2 regions of the Streptosporangium sp. NPDC000509 genome follow, and region 2 is predicted to be linked to the other one. Evidence: riboswitches for the same ligand, from Rfam matches in the RefSeq annotation. Region 2 holds a riboswitch; the other holds the start of a gene.
What was found. Region 2 has a riboswitch for cyclic di-AMP ahead of ACFY3D_RS27590 (hypothetical protein). Riboswitches for the same ligand answer to the same signal wherever they lie in the genome.

Region 1 (7,686 bases), 230 kb from region 2:
GCTCCGTCTCCGCCGAACCTCCGCTCGTCCTGGTCTGCCTGGCGCGGTCCGCACGCACGCTGCCCGCCATACGGGAGTCGGGACGCTTCGCGGTGAGCATGCTCCGCCAGCACCACGACGACGTGGCGCGCCTGTTCGCGACGACGGCCCTGGACAAGGTCAAGGGTGGATGGGGAGCACTCACCCGGGACGGCCCGCCGGTCGTCCCCGACGCGCTCTTCTCACTGGAGTGCACCGTGCACAGTGTGCTCACCGCGGGGGACCACGAGGTCGTCATCGGCGCGGTACAGGCGTACAGCGTGCGTGACGGTGCTCCGCTGATCTACTACAGGAGGGCCTTTCACCCTCTCGCCACCGTCTTCCCCGGAGGTCGCCCAGGCGACCCGTCCATCCCTCGGGACGACGCGCGTCCGGGCGAGGCGGGCGAGTTCAGAGGTGGGAACGCACACCGGAGCCGCGCGTCCTGACACGTCGGCGGATCGGCGCCCGCGCGACCGATCCGCCGTGCCGCGCGCGGAGCAGTATCGTGACCTTCATCCGAAAGGAGGATCGGGAAGACGGGCTCCTCGAAGGAGGGCGCCGCATCCTGACGACCAATGGAATATCGCCACCTCGGGCAGAGCGGCCTGATGATCAGTGAAGTCACCTTCGGAAACTGGCTCACCCACGGCGAACTGGTGGATCGGGACCAGGCGGTCGCGTGCATCCGGGCGGCACTCGACGCGGGCATCACCACCTTCGACACCGCCGACGTCTACGCGCGGGGAGCGGCCGAGGAGGTGCTGGGCGCCGCGCTCGACGGGGTGAGACGATCGTCGCTGGTCCTCGCCTCGAAGGTCTGCCTGCCCACCGGCGAGGGACCGAACGATCGTGGCCTGAGTCGCAAGCACGTCGTGGAATCCTGCGAGGCGTCCCTGCGCCGGCTGCGTACCGACTACCTCGACCTGTACCAGGCGCACCGTTTCGACGAGACGACCCCGTTGGAGGAGACGCTGATCGCCTTCGACGACCTGGTACGCCAGGGCAAGGTCCTCTACCTCGGCGTCTCCGAGTGGACGGCCCCGCAGATCGCGTCGGCGCTGGCCATCGCCGGCGAGCTCGGGCTGCGCAGCCGCATCGTCTCCAACCAGCCGCAGTACAACATGTTGTGGCGGGTCGTCGAACCGGAGATCGTCCCGCTGTGCCTGCGCGAGGGCATCGGCCAGCTGGCCTTCCAGCCGCTCGCGCAGGGGGTGCTGACCGGCAAGTACCGGCCGGGCCAGGAGCCGCCGGACGGGTCGCGGGGAACGGCCGGCGGGCGGGCTCCCACCTTCATCAGGAGGGTTCTGGGCACGACGCTCCTCGAACGTGTGCAGGCCCTGCTCCCGCTCGCGGGGGAGTGTGGCCTCTCGGCGGCCCAGCTCGCGATCGCCTGGGTGCTTCGGCAGCCGGGGGTCTCCTCGGTGGTCGCCGGTGCCACCAGGCCCGAACAGGTGACCGAGAACGCCTCGGCGTCCGGCAGGACGATCGACGACGCCGTCCTGAAGCGGGTGGACGAGGTGCTCGGGGACCTCGTCGACCGGGACCCCGCCAAGACCGCGAAAATGATGGCGGTGAAGCCGAGCTGGATGAAGGCCGATGCGGAGAACGGCTAACCGCGGGCGTCCGCGTGACCTCACCTCGTGACCTCACCGCGGTTCGCCGAGCCGGGGCGCGGAGGCAGCCCGAAGGCAGCTCGGGGGCAGCTCGGTGTCCGCCGGAAACGCCGGTTACGGACATGACGTTATGAAGACATAACGTCATGTCCGTAACTCGTGCGAGATATATCCGCTTATGACAACTTTTCAGCTTGAGGTAAAAGCCACAACTGTGTCCAGCATTTACGTATAATGGCCGGAAGCAGACAAGAGGTATGGGGGCTACCGGATGGCTGTGCGTTTTCATGTTCTCAGGCACGTTGAAATCACCGTGGACAGGCACATGGTCGGCTTGGGGCGCCGCCGGTGCGAGCGGTTCACGTTCATGTCGCCGCGCGTCCAGGAAGGGCACGCCACAGGGCGGCCGCGCGCGATCAATCGGGAGGATCGCCGCGCGAAGGGCGGTCACATCCCGCTCGTACGGACCTTGACCGGGAGCACAGGGCGGGATCCGGCCCTCGGCTGAAGCGGCCGCGCTCGCCGTAGTGGTGTGACCTGAGCCGCGCCGGAGCGCGCCCGCGATGGTCTCCCCAGGACCGTACGCGCTGTCAGGGGGCTCGCAGCGGGTCCCGTCCCGTCGCCCATGGGGCGAAGGCGGTTCACGACCCTCTTTCGGGTCCCCTTTCCGGGCCTTCCCATCGGGTGCGAGACCGGTGAGATCCGCGATTCACGTTTCCGGCCGAGCCACCGGCCACCCGTTCCGAGCGCGGCGGCACAGTTCCGCCCTGATCGAGGTGGCGCTTCGTCGAGACGTCGTACGCGCCTGTCATCGACCGACACCTCACGTTCCCGATCCGTGCGCGACCGTCGTTCCGTGACGGCATGCACGGCGGAGAAGACGACATTCCCATGAAGAGGCTGACGTCCCTTTCCCACCCGCGAAGGAAAACACATGTCGCCTAACACCCTCCCGGAGGGCGAGGTACAGTTCCACGTTCTCGGGGATCTGGCGGTTACCGTGAACGGCGTCGAAGTGCCGATGCCGGCCCAGAAACCGCGAAAGTTGTTGAGCATACTGCTCAGCAGAGCGGGGCAGTCGGTGCCCGTCGGGATCCTGTCGGATATTTTGTGGACCGAACAACCCAAGAATCCGCGGAAGGCGATGCAGGTCTACGTGTTCCGCCTCCGGCATGTTCTCGGCCACGACCGGATCCAGCAGCGGGGTGAGGGCTATGCGCTGGTCACGCATCCCGACGAACTCGATGTCCACAGGTTCGAGGCGCTCGCCAAACAGGCGCTGAACGCCATGCTCTCCTCCGACATAAAGGATCTGGCGCGCTGTTCGGCGGAGGCGCTCGACATGTGGCGCGGCAGGCCGTACGCGGACCTGGCGGAGAGCGCCGTCGCGGACCACGAGGTCAGCCGGCTGGAGGAACTGCGAACCTCACTGCTGGAGCTTCGCATCGGCGCGGACATCGGCCTCGGGAACCACTTCGAGACCATACCCGAGCTGCGCGGCCTGATCATGCGTTTCCCGTTCCACGAACGGTTCCGCACCCTGCTGATGCTCGCCCTCTACCGGACCGGTCGCCAAGGGGAGGCGCTGGAGGTGTTCCAGGAGACCATCGTGCTGCTCGACCGGGAGCTGGGAATCCTGCCGGGTCAGGAAATGAGCACGATGCACACGCGAATTCTGCAGTCCGACCCGTTCCTGATGTCCGTCGACGCCGTACTGGAATGTCTGGGAGAGGTCGGCCTGAAGGCCGCGCATCGGTGAACCAGGGGCCGGTGCCGTTGACGAGGGGTGCGGAGGGCTGGACGCGCCGCGATCCGGCGCGGTGCGCCGACCTGGCCGTCGCGCCCCGGTTCCGCAGACCTTCGGTGTGCCTTCGGGCGACGGGACACCTACCCCGGCGATAGTTGTGCCTCGTCCCTCGCCCCGTATCGTCCCCACCAGTGATCCCGACGGTGTGAGGAAGGATCGGCATGAGCGACGACGCGGTGCGACGCGTTTTCCGGACGGTCGACTCGTTCGACCCCGACGAGTTCGTGCGGTTGCTGGCCGAGGACGCCACGTTGGTGTTCGGCAACGCCGAGCCGATGGCGGGACGCGAGGCCATCGCCGCCGGGTTGCGGGACTTCTTCTCCACCATCGGCGGCCTGCGGCACAGGATCGTGCGGAACTGGCAGGTGGACGCCGACATCATCGCCGAGACCGAGGTGACCTACCGGCGGCTCGACGGCACGGACGTCGGCGTCGTGGCCGTATCGATCTGGCGCACCCGCGACGACGGCCTGATCTCTGACTACCGCATATTCGTCGACCTCGCCCCCCTCCAGGCGGGCGGGGGCGCCGTCGAGCCCGCGTCCACGGGCGCGGCGCCCACCTTCGCCCACGGGGGCGCCCAGGGGTGAGCCGCCGCTCACGCGACCGGACGCCCCCCGGAGATCAGTACATCGAGATGTGCGGATGGTCGAAGTGGTTGGCCGTGATGCCGCCTCGGTTCGACATGAACCTCCAGCCGGAGCCGTGGTTGATGCGCTGGCGCCAGATCACGTACTTCACGCCGAGTTTGGCCTTGTTCTTGATGGCCCAGGCGGCGATCTCGTCGCCGAGCGCGAGGTTGGCGGCCGTGGGCATCGCGCCACCGGCGCTCATCATGAAGTCGCAGGCACGGCCCAGAGGATGCTCGCCGCCGTCGTTGACGGCCCGGTAGCAGCCGACCGAGTACGGCAGGTTGAAGCGCCTCATGACGGCGTCGCGCATGATCCGGGTGCGGTCGGTGATGTTGTCGGCGCCGGTGGGCAGCTGCGGCGCCCAGCTGCCGTCGGCGCGACGGCCGGAACCGGTGGGGGCGAGCCGGTCGAGCTTGTTCTTCATGTCGCGGATCAGCTTCTCGGCCTTCTCGCGCTGCGCCTGCACCTCCTTGGCCTCGTCGCCGATCTCATCGGTGAGCGTGGCGGCCGTCTCGGCCGCCCGCTTCCTGCGTTCGATGCTGTTGACGAAGCCCTCCAGGTGGGCGGCCTGCTGGGCGGTGAGCTGCTCCATCACCGCGGCGGCGCCCATGTCGCCGGAGAACATCAGCGCGGGCAGCCCTCCGCCGCTGCTCTGGTAGCGCAACTGGACGATGGAGTCGACCTCCCGCTTGGCCTCGACGTAGGTCTTCTCGGCCTTTTCCAGGTTCTGCTTGGCGACGATCTCGGCCTTCTGCGCCATCTTGAGCGACTCGCGGGTGGCCGCGTAGGTCTCGATCAGCTTGTCGACCTGCTTGCCGAGCTTGGCCAGCTCGGCGCGGAGCTTGGCCTCGGTGGGCTTGGGGTCCGCGCTTCCGGCGGTGGGGGCGCCGATGGTGAACACGACGATCGAGCTCAGGCAGAGGGCCAGAGACGCACGCCGACGGAACGTGGGGGACGGGGCCGCCACGCACTCTCCTCTCCTTACGCCTACCGGGTTAGCTGACGGGTTCGGGCTGGAGGAAGCCCTTCCACCGAAGTGGTTTCACCCCAGGTGCGGTGGTTCCCCGGCTCCCGGGCAAGGTGCCCGGGATTAGGCAAATCAGCGTTTACAGCCGATGTGGGAAGGATAGTAGTGGTAAACAGCAGGTCATGCGACCTCAAGACGAGACCAAGCGGTAATCAGTTCGTGACAACAGAGCGCAGCAGTTGTGCTGTCGCCTCGGGCGACACGTCGTTCACGAAGGCGCCCATCGCCGACTCCGACCCGGCGAGGTATTTCAGCTTGTCCGGCGCGCGGCGGATGCTGAACAGCTCCATGTGCGCGTACGACAGATCGCGGCCGGTGGAGACCGGTGCCTGGTGCCAGGCCGCGACGTACGGCATGGGCACGCCGAAGATCCCGTCGAGGCGGCGGAGCACGTCGGTGTAGAGGGGGCCGAACGCCGCGCGTTCCCCGGCGTCCAGCGCGACCAGGTCGGGGACCCTGCGGTGCGGGTAGAGGTGGACCTCCACGGGCCAGCGCGCCGCGGCGGGGACGAAGGCCGTCCAGTGCTCGTTCGAGCCCACCACCCGGATCTCGGCCGCACGCTCCGCGGCCAGGACGTCGGCGAACAGGTTGCCGCCCGTCCGCCCCCTGTGGCGCTCGGCCGCCCCGAGGGTGAGCCTGGTGCGCGGGGTCACGTAGGGGTACGCGTAGATCTGGCCGTGCGGGTGGGCCAGGGTGATGCCGATCTCCGCCCCCCGGTTCTCGAAGCAGAAGACCTGCTCCACGCCGGGTGTCGCCGACAGCTCCGCCGTACGGTCGAGCCAGGCCTCCATGACCAGTTCGACCCGCTCGGGGGAGAGTCGCGAGAACGCGGAGTCGTGCTCGGAGGTGAAGCAGACCACCTCGCACCTGCCGACCCCCGGACGGACCTCGCTCAGCCCTCCGATCGGCCGGTGGTCGCCCGGCTGGGCGGAGAACGAGGGGAACCGGTTCTCGAAGACCACCACCTCGTAGTCGGAGGAGGGGACCTCGGTGAGATTGCCCGGAGTCGAGGGACAGAGCGGGCACTCGTTGGCGGGGGGCAGGAAGGTGCGGCCCTGGCGGTGCCCGGCCACCGCGATCCACTCCTCGGTGAGCGGGTCGTAGCGCAGCTCGGAGGCGGCGGGACGGGGCGGCAGGTCGCGCCGGTCGGGTGCCGTGCGGTCGGCGTCGTCGCGCCGGTCGAAGTAGAAAAGCTCCCGGCCGTCGGCCAGGTGGGTGATCGTACGCTTCATCGGCCGGCGATCTCGCTCTCGCGCTGGGGTTCGGTGATGATCATCTCGCCCACCGAGGCGGCGAGCTCCTCGCGGGCCTTCTCGGTCATGCCGGAGTCGGTGACCACGATGTGGGCCTCGGCCAGCTCGGCGATCGTGCTGATGCCGACCGTGCCCCACTTGGTGTGGTCGGCGAGCACCACCAGGCGGTGCGCGGAGGCGACCAGTTCGCGGTTGGTCTCGGCCTCGAGCAGGTTGGGGGTGGTGAATCCGGCGCGGATGCTCATACCGTGCACGCCGAGGAAGAGGGTGTCGACGTGCAGGCCGCGGATCGCCGAGACCGCGACCGGACCGACCAGCGCGTCGGAGGGGGTGCGGACCCCGCCGGTCAGCACGACCGTCTGGTCGGCCCTGGGGGAGCGGTGGAAGACGTCGGCGATTCGGATCGAGTTGGTGATCACGGTCAGCTCGGGCACGTCGACGAGGTGGTGGGCGAGCGTCCAGGTCGTGGTGCCCGCGGAGAGCGCGACGGCCGTGGCCGGCCGGACGAGCCGGGCGGCGTGCCGGGCGATCGCCTCCTTCTCCGCCTGCTGGCGCACCGACTTGGCGGCGAAACCCGGCTCTTCGGTCGAGCCGGGCCCGGCGGCGGTGGCGCCACCGTGGACCTTCTCCACCAGGCCGCGTTCGGAGAGCACCTCGAGGTCGCGCCGGATCGTCATGTCGGACACGCCGAGCTCCCGGACGAGATCGGCGACCCTGACCCCGCCGCTGCCGCGCACCCTTTCCAGGATCGCCTGCTGTCGCTGCTGGGCGAGCATCGCCTCACTCCCCTTAATCCATCAGATTCCACCAAAATACCACGACCAGGTGGGGGAGGTTGTTGGATTGTGGTGGCCGGCCGTTCACAGTCGATCAAGCTCCGCCGCGATGTTCGCCCTCGCCGCCCCCTCCAGATCGGCGACATGGAAGATCACCGGAAGATCGAGCAGCGAGCGCAGCACCGCGGCCCTTCCCGCCCTGAACACGTCGTCGGGGACGAAGCCGTACTCCTCGCGCACGGCCGCCGCGTAGGCGGCGTAGACGTCGGGGGAGGAGCCCAGGATCGCCAGGTCCGCGTCGGACAGCACGGCCCCGTCCGCGTCGCCGGACGCGGGTGCGTGCGTGACGGTCATCCTGACCAGCCGGGCGACCGTCGCCACATCCTCCGCGGGCACCCCCAGCTCCGGCAGCGCGCGCTCGGCCAGCCTCGCGCTCCGCTCCTCGTTGTCCGCGCGCCGCGGGTCGTAGACGGCGTCGTGGAACCAGGCAGCCATCCGTACCAGGTCCGGGTGCCCCGCGTGGTCGGCGAGGGCGTCGACATGGGTGAGCACCGCCT
Region 2 (7,686 bases):
TCGTTCGTGAGCGCGGCTTCGCCCTGGAGGTGGAGGAGACCCAGCTCGGTTTCGGCAGCATCGCCGTGCCGATCGCGGCCTACGGCGGCGGACCGGTGTCCGCGGCCGTGTCGGTTACCGTTCCGGTGGGCCGGCTGGTGCCCCGGGCGCTCCTGCCCGAGCTACGTTCGACGGCAGCGGGCATCGCCCGCGGCCTCGGACAGAGAACATACGCGGCCTGAGCATATTGCCGTTCTTTATCGCCGCTCTCATCCCGCCTGGATGAGGGTGGCTTTCGCATGCCCCTGACTTCGCCGTCAATAAGAAGCTAAAAGGGGTTCACTGACCGAAACACGGCATTGGTAAGAGCGCCTTGTCGCCGCGACAGTGGAGGCCACCTATCGGGAAAGGAACAACATGCGGCACGATTTGTTCGCCCCACTGACCGCAGACGAGATCTTGACGGTCGCCCGGTTGGCCCGGGGGGCCGGTCTCGGTGAGGCGCTGGGCTTCAGCGCGGTCTTCACCGACGAGCCGGACAAGGCCCTGCTGCGTGCCGGCGAGCACATGGCCAGGCGAGCCCGTGCCATGATCGTGGATCGCTCCACCGGCCGCTCGTACGACGTCCGGATCGATCTCGACACCGAGTCCGTCTCGTCGGCCGACGTCGTCGCCGAGGGAGCGGCGCCGGTACTGCTCGATGAATTCGAGGGCGTGGCGGCGTCGGTGAAGAAAGACCAGCGATATGTCGACGCGCTGGCCAAACGAGGAATCACCGATGTAACCCACGTCCAGGTCGACCCATGGTGCGTCGGCAACATTCCCGATGTCCAAGGGAACCGGGTCTGTGGCGCGATTTCCTACGTGCGAGACTTTCCCACCGACAACGGCTACGCCCACCCGATCGAGGGCGTGGTCGCGTTCGTGGACCTCGTAACCGGCGAGGTTCTGGACGTCAGGGACTACGGCGTGCGCCCCATGAACCGCGCCTGCGCCAACTACGACGCCGAGTCGAACACCCCGATGCGCGACGACGTCAAGCCGCTGGAGATCACCCAACCGGATGGCGTCGGGTTCACCATCGACGGCAACGAGCTCACCTGGCAGAAGTGGCGGTTCCAGGTCAGCCTCCACCCCCTCGAAGGCCTGGTCATCCACGGCCTGGAGTACCGCGACGGCGACGAGTACCGCAGCATCCTGCATCGTGGCTCGGTGGCCGAGATGGTCGTGCCCTACGGGGACTCGGCGCCGGAGCACAACTGGCGCAGTGCCTTCGACGTCGGCGAGTTCGGGCTCGGCAAGCTCACCAACTCGCTGGTCCTCGGCTGCGACTGCCTCGGCGAGATCCGCTACCTCGACGCGGTGCTGGCCGGCGAGAACGGCGAACCGTACACGCTTCCCAACGCCATCTGCATCCATGAGGAAGACGACGGCATCCTCTGGAAGCACCAGGACTGGGTCACCGGAGTCACGGACGTGCGGCGCTCGCGCCGGCTCGTGGTCAGCTCGATCGCCACCGTCGGCAACTACGAGTACGGCTTCTTCTGGTACTTCCATCAGGACGGCTCGGTCCAGGTCGAGGCGAAGCTCACCGGCATCGTGCAGACCAGGGCGATCCACGAGGGGGAGGCCGCGCCCAGCGCGACCCGGATCGGCGAGAACATCGTCGCCCCCTATCACCAGCACATCTTCTCCTTCCGGCTGGACTTCGAGATCGACGGTCCGGATAACAGCGTCGTCGAGAACGACGCGGTGCGGATCCCGATCGGGCCGGACAATCCGACCGGCAGTTCCTTCACCGTCCGCAAGACCCTGCTGGAGACCGAGCTCAGCGGCGTCGGCCTCACCGACCCTCAGGTGTCACGCAACTGGACGGTCGTCAACCGGGGCAAGACCAACGCCTGGGGTCTGCCTGTCGGCTACAAGCTGCTCCCGGGCTGGGCGTCGGCGACACTGCTCGCCCAGGACGAGGCTCCGGTGGCACAACGGGCCGGTTTCACCAAGCGGAACCTCTGGGTCACCCCCTACTCGCCGTCGGAGATGCGCTCCGCCGGCGACTTCCCGAACCAGCACCGTAACGGGGACGGTCTTCCCGTTTGGACACGGGCCGATCGGCCGGTCGTCGACACCGACGTCGTCGTCTGGTACACGCTCGGCGTCACGCACGTCCCGCGGGCAGAGGACTGGCCGGTCATGCCAGTGGAGCGAGCCGGTTTCCACCTGCTTCCGGTGAACTTCTTCGACCGTAACCCCGCCCTCGATGTGCCACCGTCGGAGGCGAAGCGCCACTGTCACTGACCAGCCAGAACCTGTCGAACCTGCTGAGACATCAGGCTCCTCATGGCGTTTGTGCCCGTCCCGAGTGGTGACCGGAGGGGCGGGCACGAGAGTGGGCGTCTCCCGCCGGACTCGGGCCGAAAGACGCTCAGGCGGCCGGTTCCTCGACGATGGAGTCGACCCGGTCGGGATAGAAGGCGACGTGGTCCTTGATCTCGGCGACGGCTGGATACGGCGACTCGTAGAACCACACCGCGTCCACCGCCTGCTTCCCGTCCACCGTGACGGTGTAGTAGCTCGCGTCGCCCTTGAAAGGACAGTAGGTGGCGGTGTCGGTCCGCTCCAGCAGCGAGCGGTCGACGTCGGTGATCGGGATGTACTGCACCGGCGGGTACGCCGCCTCCCGCAGTGTCAACGCGCTCCGCGTGTCGGCGACCACCCGGCCTGCCACCGAGACGACGATCCGGGCCGGGTTCGGCGTGATCGTGATCGGGTGACTGGGGCTGGGCTCCAGGATGGGCTTGTCGGTCATGACGAGAACCCCTTTCTGTCATGTCCAGTCTGCCGGACCCCGGACCCTGAACCGCGTCGCCATCCCCCTCCCCGGTGTCGACCCCCGCTCAGGCGGGGCCGACGCCGGAGATCTGGTAGCGCGACACCTGGGCGTCGCGGATCATCGTCTCCTGGTCGTCGCTCGGCCCGGAACCCCGGAAGGCGTCGAGGGTCTCCTCCGACTCCCAGCGCTCGTAGACGTTGATCCGGCCGGTGTCGACGAGGTCGGCGCCGAGCGTGAAGTCGAGGCAGCCGGACGCGGCGCGGGCCTGCTCGATCACGCTCACGCATCCCTTGAGGTAGTCGTCGCGGGCATCGGGGTCGACACGGATCCAGCCGGAGACAATGATCATGCCGGTAGGGTATGGGCCGCCACCGACAGAACCCCGCCCTACGGGCACGCGTGCCCTCTTTTCGCGTTGTCCCGGCCGCCCGCGCCCCCTCCTCGTCGGCCGCGTATATAAAGGTGTCCGTCCTCCGCGCCGGTCGCGCATTTCAGACGTCGGTCTTTCCGTGCCGTTCGCGCATATCAGGTGTCCGCCGGGCACGTAGGATTCGACGGCTGGGCAGGCGACGACGAGGACGACGAGGACGACGAGGACATGCTGTGAGCTTTGATCTCGGAGTCTGGTTCGCGGCCGGACCGATCACCGCGCGGGAGGCCCTTCTCCGGTATCTCACCTGGGACGAGAGCGGAGCCGCGCCCGGTGAGCCGCGCCCGGAGGTGGCGGCCTTCTACGAGGAGTTGACGACGCTCTTCCCCGACCTGACCGTCGAGAACTACGGCGCCTCACCGTGGTCCGAGCCGCTCACCGTGGGGGAGGACTTCGTACTGATGAACGCGGTCTTCCCACGGGCGGGGGAGGTGTGCCGCGTGGTCCTGGAGATGACGCGGCGCCACCCCCTGGTGCTCTTCGAGCCCTAGCTCTCCGGCTTCGCGGGCCCGTCCATCACCCCCGAGACTCACGGCGCCCTCGCGGACGTGACGTGTGGCCCCGAACGGCCTCGTTAAGCGTTCGTCGGGCGTGGAGGGGTGGCACCCGCTCGGCTTCGTTCCCCTCTGTACCGATAATTTTTGCCTGGACCAGGGCAGAACTGTCCCTCGGGGTGGTTGACGGGCCAAAATTGATCCGTGGTCAGGATCGGATCGGTAGAGATGAGCGATTGCGAGCGTGAGAGACTCCCGCCAGTTCTGGGCCAGTTGTTCGCCGATGGGGGAGAAGGAGCCCACGAAGGCGAGGGGGACGGGGGAGGTAGGGGCAGGAGGCTCTCGGTGGAGTTGCCACCGGGGGACGTGGTGTGGCCCGACCCCGGTTACGCTCAGCTCGCGGTCCGTCGCCGTCCGGCGTTCTGGCTGAGTGAGGTGACGGTCTCCGGTGAGTACTGGGCCCGGTTGAGGGCTCAGCACGAGCAGTCGGGCCTGTGGCCGGTCCTGCTGGAGGACTCCGTCCAGCCCTGGTCGGCCGGCCAGATCGCCCCTGACACCGCCGCTCAGATCGACAACTACAACGCCGCCGCGTTCATGGCCGAGGTGTGGTCCGACTGGATCGAGAGGGCGACCCTGGACCAGCTCGAAATCCTCGACCCCTACGGTCCCGAGTGTCCGGGCCCTGCGCCCGGGGGGAGGCTCGCCGCCGATCCCGGTGTGGTCGCCGACTGGTACGCCGGGCTGGTGGCCGAGCGCAGGACCCCGCTCGGGCTCGTCGCGGTGGAGCGCGGGGCCGACGCCCTGGCCGTGATGGGCTGGCAGGGTGCCCTGAACCACAACGAGTGGATGGTCCCGCTCGCGGCCGTCGTACGGAGCTGGGAGGAGAGGTTCGGGGTGCGGGTGGTCGGGATGGGTTTCAACACTCTCGACCTCAGTGTCGCCGCGCCTCCGACGACCTCCGAGCACGCCCTGCACGTCGCGGCGGAACACTGGACGTTCTGCCCCGACAGCATCATCCAGGGGGCGGGGACCCTCATCGACTACGCCGAGCAGATCAAGGGCAGGAACGCCTGGTCGTTCTGGTGGGACTGACCGGACGGGGATGACCCGCGGGGTGGGGAGATCCCGTGCGGGTCTCGGTGAGGGTCCCGCGATGGGCTGTCGACCCCCGGTGAGGAGGCCCCGTGTGGGTCTCTGGGAAGGGCTTCGTCCCACGGGACGGGCTGCCGGCCGCCGATGGGGAGGACTCGTCTGGGGGTGGGGGTCTCGCGGTGGTTGCCGGGATGGGGGAGGCGTTCTCGCTGGTAGGGCGGATGCCGACCTGGCGGGGCGATCGATGGGGCTTCCTTGAAGCTTGTAGGTAGATCTTCTGGGTTTTTCATGGTGTTTGCTTTGCTTTGTCCGGTTTGGTGGGTAGTGTCCACTGTTATCGGTTGGCGACCTGCCCTTCACAAGAGGAGGCGGCCGGCCGACGTCGAATCCCGAGGGCCCGCAGGGCTCCGGAGCCGGGGAACCAATTTTCCGGGGTGAATCCGCCGCGAACGTGCGGCGGTAGGGCAACTCCACCGCCCGAACCCGTCAGCTAACCCGGTAGACGAGATGGAGAGGAGATCCCCTCATGGATCACCGCGTCACCACGTCGGTGGACCCTCTGTCCGCACCGACCACCTGAACTTTCACGCCGCCCCCCGTCCCCTCGACCCGCCGCGCCCGCTCGCGGCACCTTCAGGACCGTGCTCCGCGTAGTGATCGGTTGATCCGGCTACGCCACCTTTTCCGATGAGCGCGTCCCCGCCAGTGCACCCCTTCGGTGTTCGCACATGGCCGCCCCGTTCCCTCGTGAAAGAGCCCTTTCTTCATGCGCCCCTCCTTTGGTATGCACAAGAACGACCTGAACAAGCTCTGTCCGGGCGAGCGATCCCCGTACAGGAACACCTCCTTCGGGCGCGGCCTCGCCGCGGCCCTCACCGCCGCGAGCCTCTTCGTCTCCGCCGGGGTCGCCCTCGCGCTCCCCGCCTCCGCGGCCCCCGCCTCCACCCGCCTCGCGAACGACCCGGCGGCCGGCGCGCCCGCCGGTACCGAGGCCGTTCTGCTCCAGGGTGCGACCACGGCCTCCTACTTCTGGGACGACTCCTCGGGCCGGGCCGGTGACACCGGACTTCCCGCCAGCGGCAAGCCGATGCAGAAGGGCATGATCGCCAGCCCGAGCTGGCCCCTGTTCACCGAGGGATACATCCTCTACAAGGGCAAGAAGGCGAAGTTCTTCGTCGGCGACCGCGGCCCGGGTAACCCCTCCAACCGGGGCATCATGATCGACATCGACGCCAAGACCTTCGCCGACCTGACCGGCGGCACGTTCAACGCCGGCACGCTCGGCGTGGACGGCAACGGTGGCATGGGCCACATCGACATCCAGTACGTCGTCACCAAGTGGGGCGGCGGTACGGGGATCAAGAACCACCCGGTCGCGTTCTCCACCGGCGCGTGGAACCGCAGGGACACCAACCCGGCCCAGCCGCCGACGACCGTCTTCGCGATGGCGAGGAAGCTGGGCATCGGCCTGCAGACCCAGCTGGTGAGCGCCGAGGCGCGGCCCTGGCTCGGCAAGCCCAAGGTGATGGTCGAGCATGTCTCCGAGTACGTCCCCGACGGCGTGGCCGCGGAGAAGAACTGACCCCTACGGTGTGGCGGCCGGGAAGAACCGGCCCCCGTCACCGTCCCCGAGGGGGTGGCGGCCGGGAAGAGCCGACCTCGCCACCGTCCCCGACAGCCCGGCCACCGGGAAGAACCGCCCTCGGGGCGCGGAGGGTTCCGGTGCGGCCCGCGCCTGCCGGGGCGCGGGCCGCAAACCGGAGGATCAGACTTCGAGCTTCTCCTCGATGCCGCGCAGGCTGTGCCGGGCGAGCGCGAGGTTGGCCCGGTTCCGGTCGAGGGCCAGGTAGAGGAACAGCCCTTTACCGCTCCGGCCCGAGATCGGGCGGATCACGTGATACTGCGTGCCGAGCGTGATGAGGATGTCCTCGATGCCGTCCTTGAGGCCGAGCGACTCCATGGTCCGCATCTTCGCCCTGACGACCTCGGTGTTACCCGCGGCCGCGATCTGGAGGTCGAGATCCTTGGACCCGCCGAGCGCGCCCAGCGCCATCCCGCTGTTGTAGTCGACGACGACCGCGCCGATGGCGCCGTCGATCGCCATCATCTCCTTGAGAGAGATGTCCATGTTGCCCATCACTGTCTCCGATCACTGGGATATCGATGTGCGTGAGCTGACGGCGGCGAGTCGGTCCGCCGTTCTGCGGCCCTCCAGCCTGAGCAGCCCGAGATTGGTCCCCGGGCGTGCCAGGACTGTGAGAACGATCTTGGGTCCGGCGGCGTAGAACGCCGCGTAGCCGTTGGTTCCGGAGATGAGCGTCTCCTCGAAGGCGCCCTTGCCGGCGATGCCCGTCATCCGGCGGCTCAGGGCGAGCACCGCGGAGGAGAGCGCGCCCGTCTGCTCGATGTCGTTTCTCAGGTCGCTGGCTATCGTCAGGCCGTCGACACTGCACGCGATGCTCCCGTCCACGTCGGGTACGCGTTCTCGCAGCATCGCCATCTCACGGCGTATCTCCTCGCGCAGTTCCACCGGCATCCTCCTTCCGATCAACTTCAGCGTCCGTAGCCTTATCGGCATGTGACCGGGCTCAAGTCATTGCCTCCAATGCGTTCCTGAGCCGGATGAGCAGGTTGACGTCGGCCGGGTCCCCGTTCGCCCTGGGGATCCACTCCGACGTCTCCACGGAGCCCGTCCCGGCGGCCGGGATCTCCGTGGCGCCCTTCGTCCGCCTGGGCAGCGGGTCCGGCGCGGCGGGGGCCTCGGCCGGACCGGGCTCCAGGACGCGGAGCAGCCCGGAGGAGGCGAGCTGTCGTACGGCGAGCAGCACCGAGTACGCGGGACGGCCCAGTTTGCGCGC

Region 1: it holds a riboswitch for cyclic di-AMP, as region 2 does, so the genes downstream of both, ACFY3D_RS28650 (hypothetical protein) here and ACFY3D_RS27590 (hypothetical protein) in region 2, are expected to answer to the same signal.

The regions. Positions count from the first base shown of each region.
Region 1 covers NZ_JBIAYX010000016.1:259,849-267,534, forward strand. The annotation lists gene ACFY3D_RS28630 (flavin reductase family protein) at 1-467, shown strand, start outside; gene ACFY3D_RS28635 (aldo/keto reductase family protein) at 597-1,634, shown strand; gene ACFY3D_RS28640 (AfsR/SARP family transcriptional regulator) at 2,680-3,393, shown strand; gene ACFY3D_RS28645 (nuclear transport factor 2 family protein) at 3,603-4,031, shown strand; gene ACFY3D_RS28650 (hypothetical protein) at 4,066-5,040, opposite strand; cyclic di-AMP (ydaO/yuaA leader) riboswitch at 5,044-5,180, opposite strand; gene galT (galactose-1-phosphate uridylyltransferase) at 5,253-6,332, opposite strand; gene ACFY3D_RS28660 (DeoR/GlpR family DNA-binding transcription regulator) at 6,329-7,129, opposite strand; gene ACFY3D_RS28665 (metal-dependent phosphohydrolase) at 7,214-7,686, opposite strand, start outside.
Region 2 covers NZ_JBIAYX010000016.1:31,443-39,128, forward strand. The annotation lists gene ACFY3D_RS27560 (IclR family transcriptional regulator) at 1-221, shown strand, start outside; gene ACFY3D_RS27565 (primary-amine oxidase) at 397-2,277, shown strand; gene ACFY3D_RS27570 (DUF427 domain-containing protein) at 2,405-2,788, opposite strand; gene ACFY3D_RS27575 (putative quinol monooxygenase) at 2,877-3,161, opposite strand; gene ACFY3D_RS27580 (hypothetical protein) at 3,416-3,733, shown strand; gene ACFY3D_RS27585 (DUF4253 domain-containing protein) at 4,082-4,828, shown strand; cyclic di-AMP (ydaO/yuaA leader) riboswitch at 5,199-5,348, shown strand; gene ACFY3D_RS27590 (hypothetical protein) at 5,595-6,410, shown strand; gene ACFY3D_RS27595 (hypothetical protein) at 6,594-6,965, opposite strand; gene ACFY3D_RS27600 (roadblock/LC7 domain-containing protein) at 6,978-7,358, opposite strand; gene ACFY3D_RS27605 (hypothetical protein) at 7,417-7,686, opposite strand, start outside.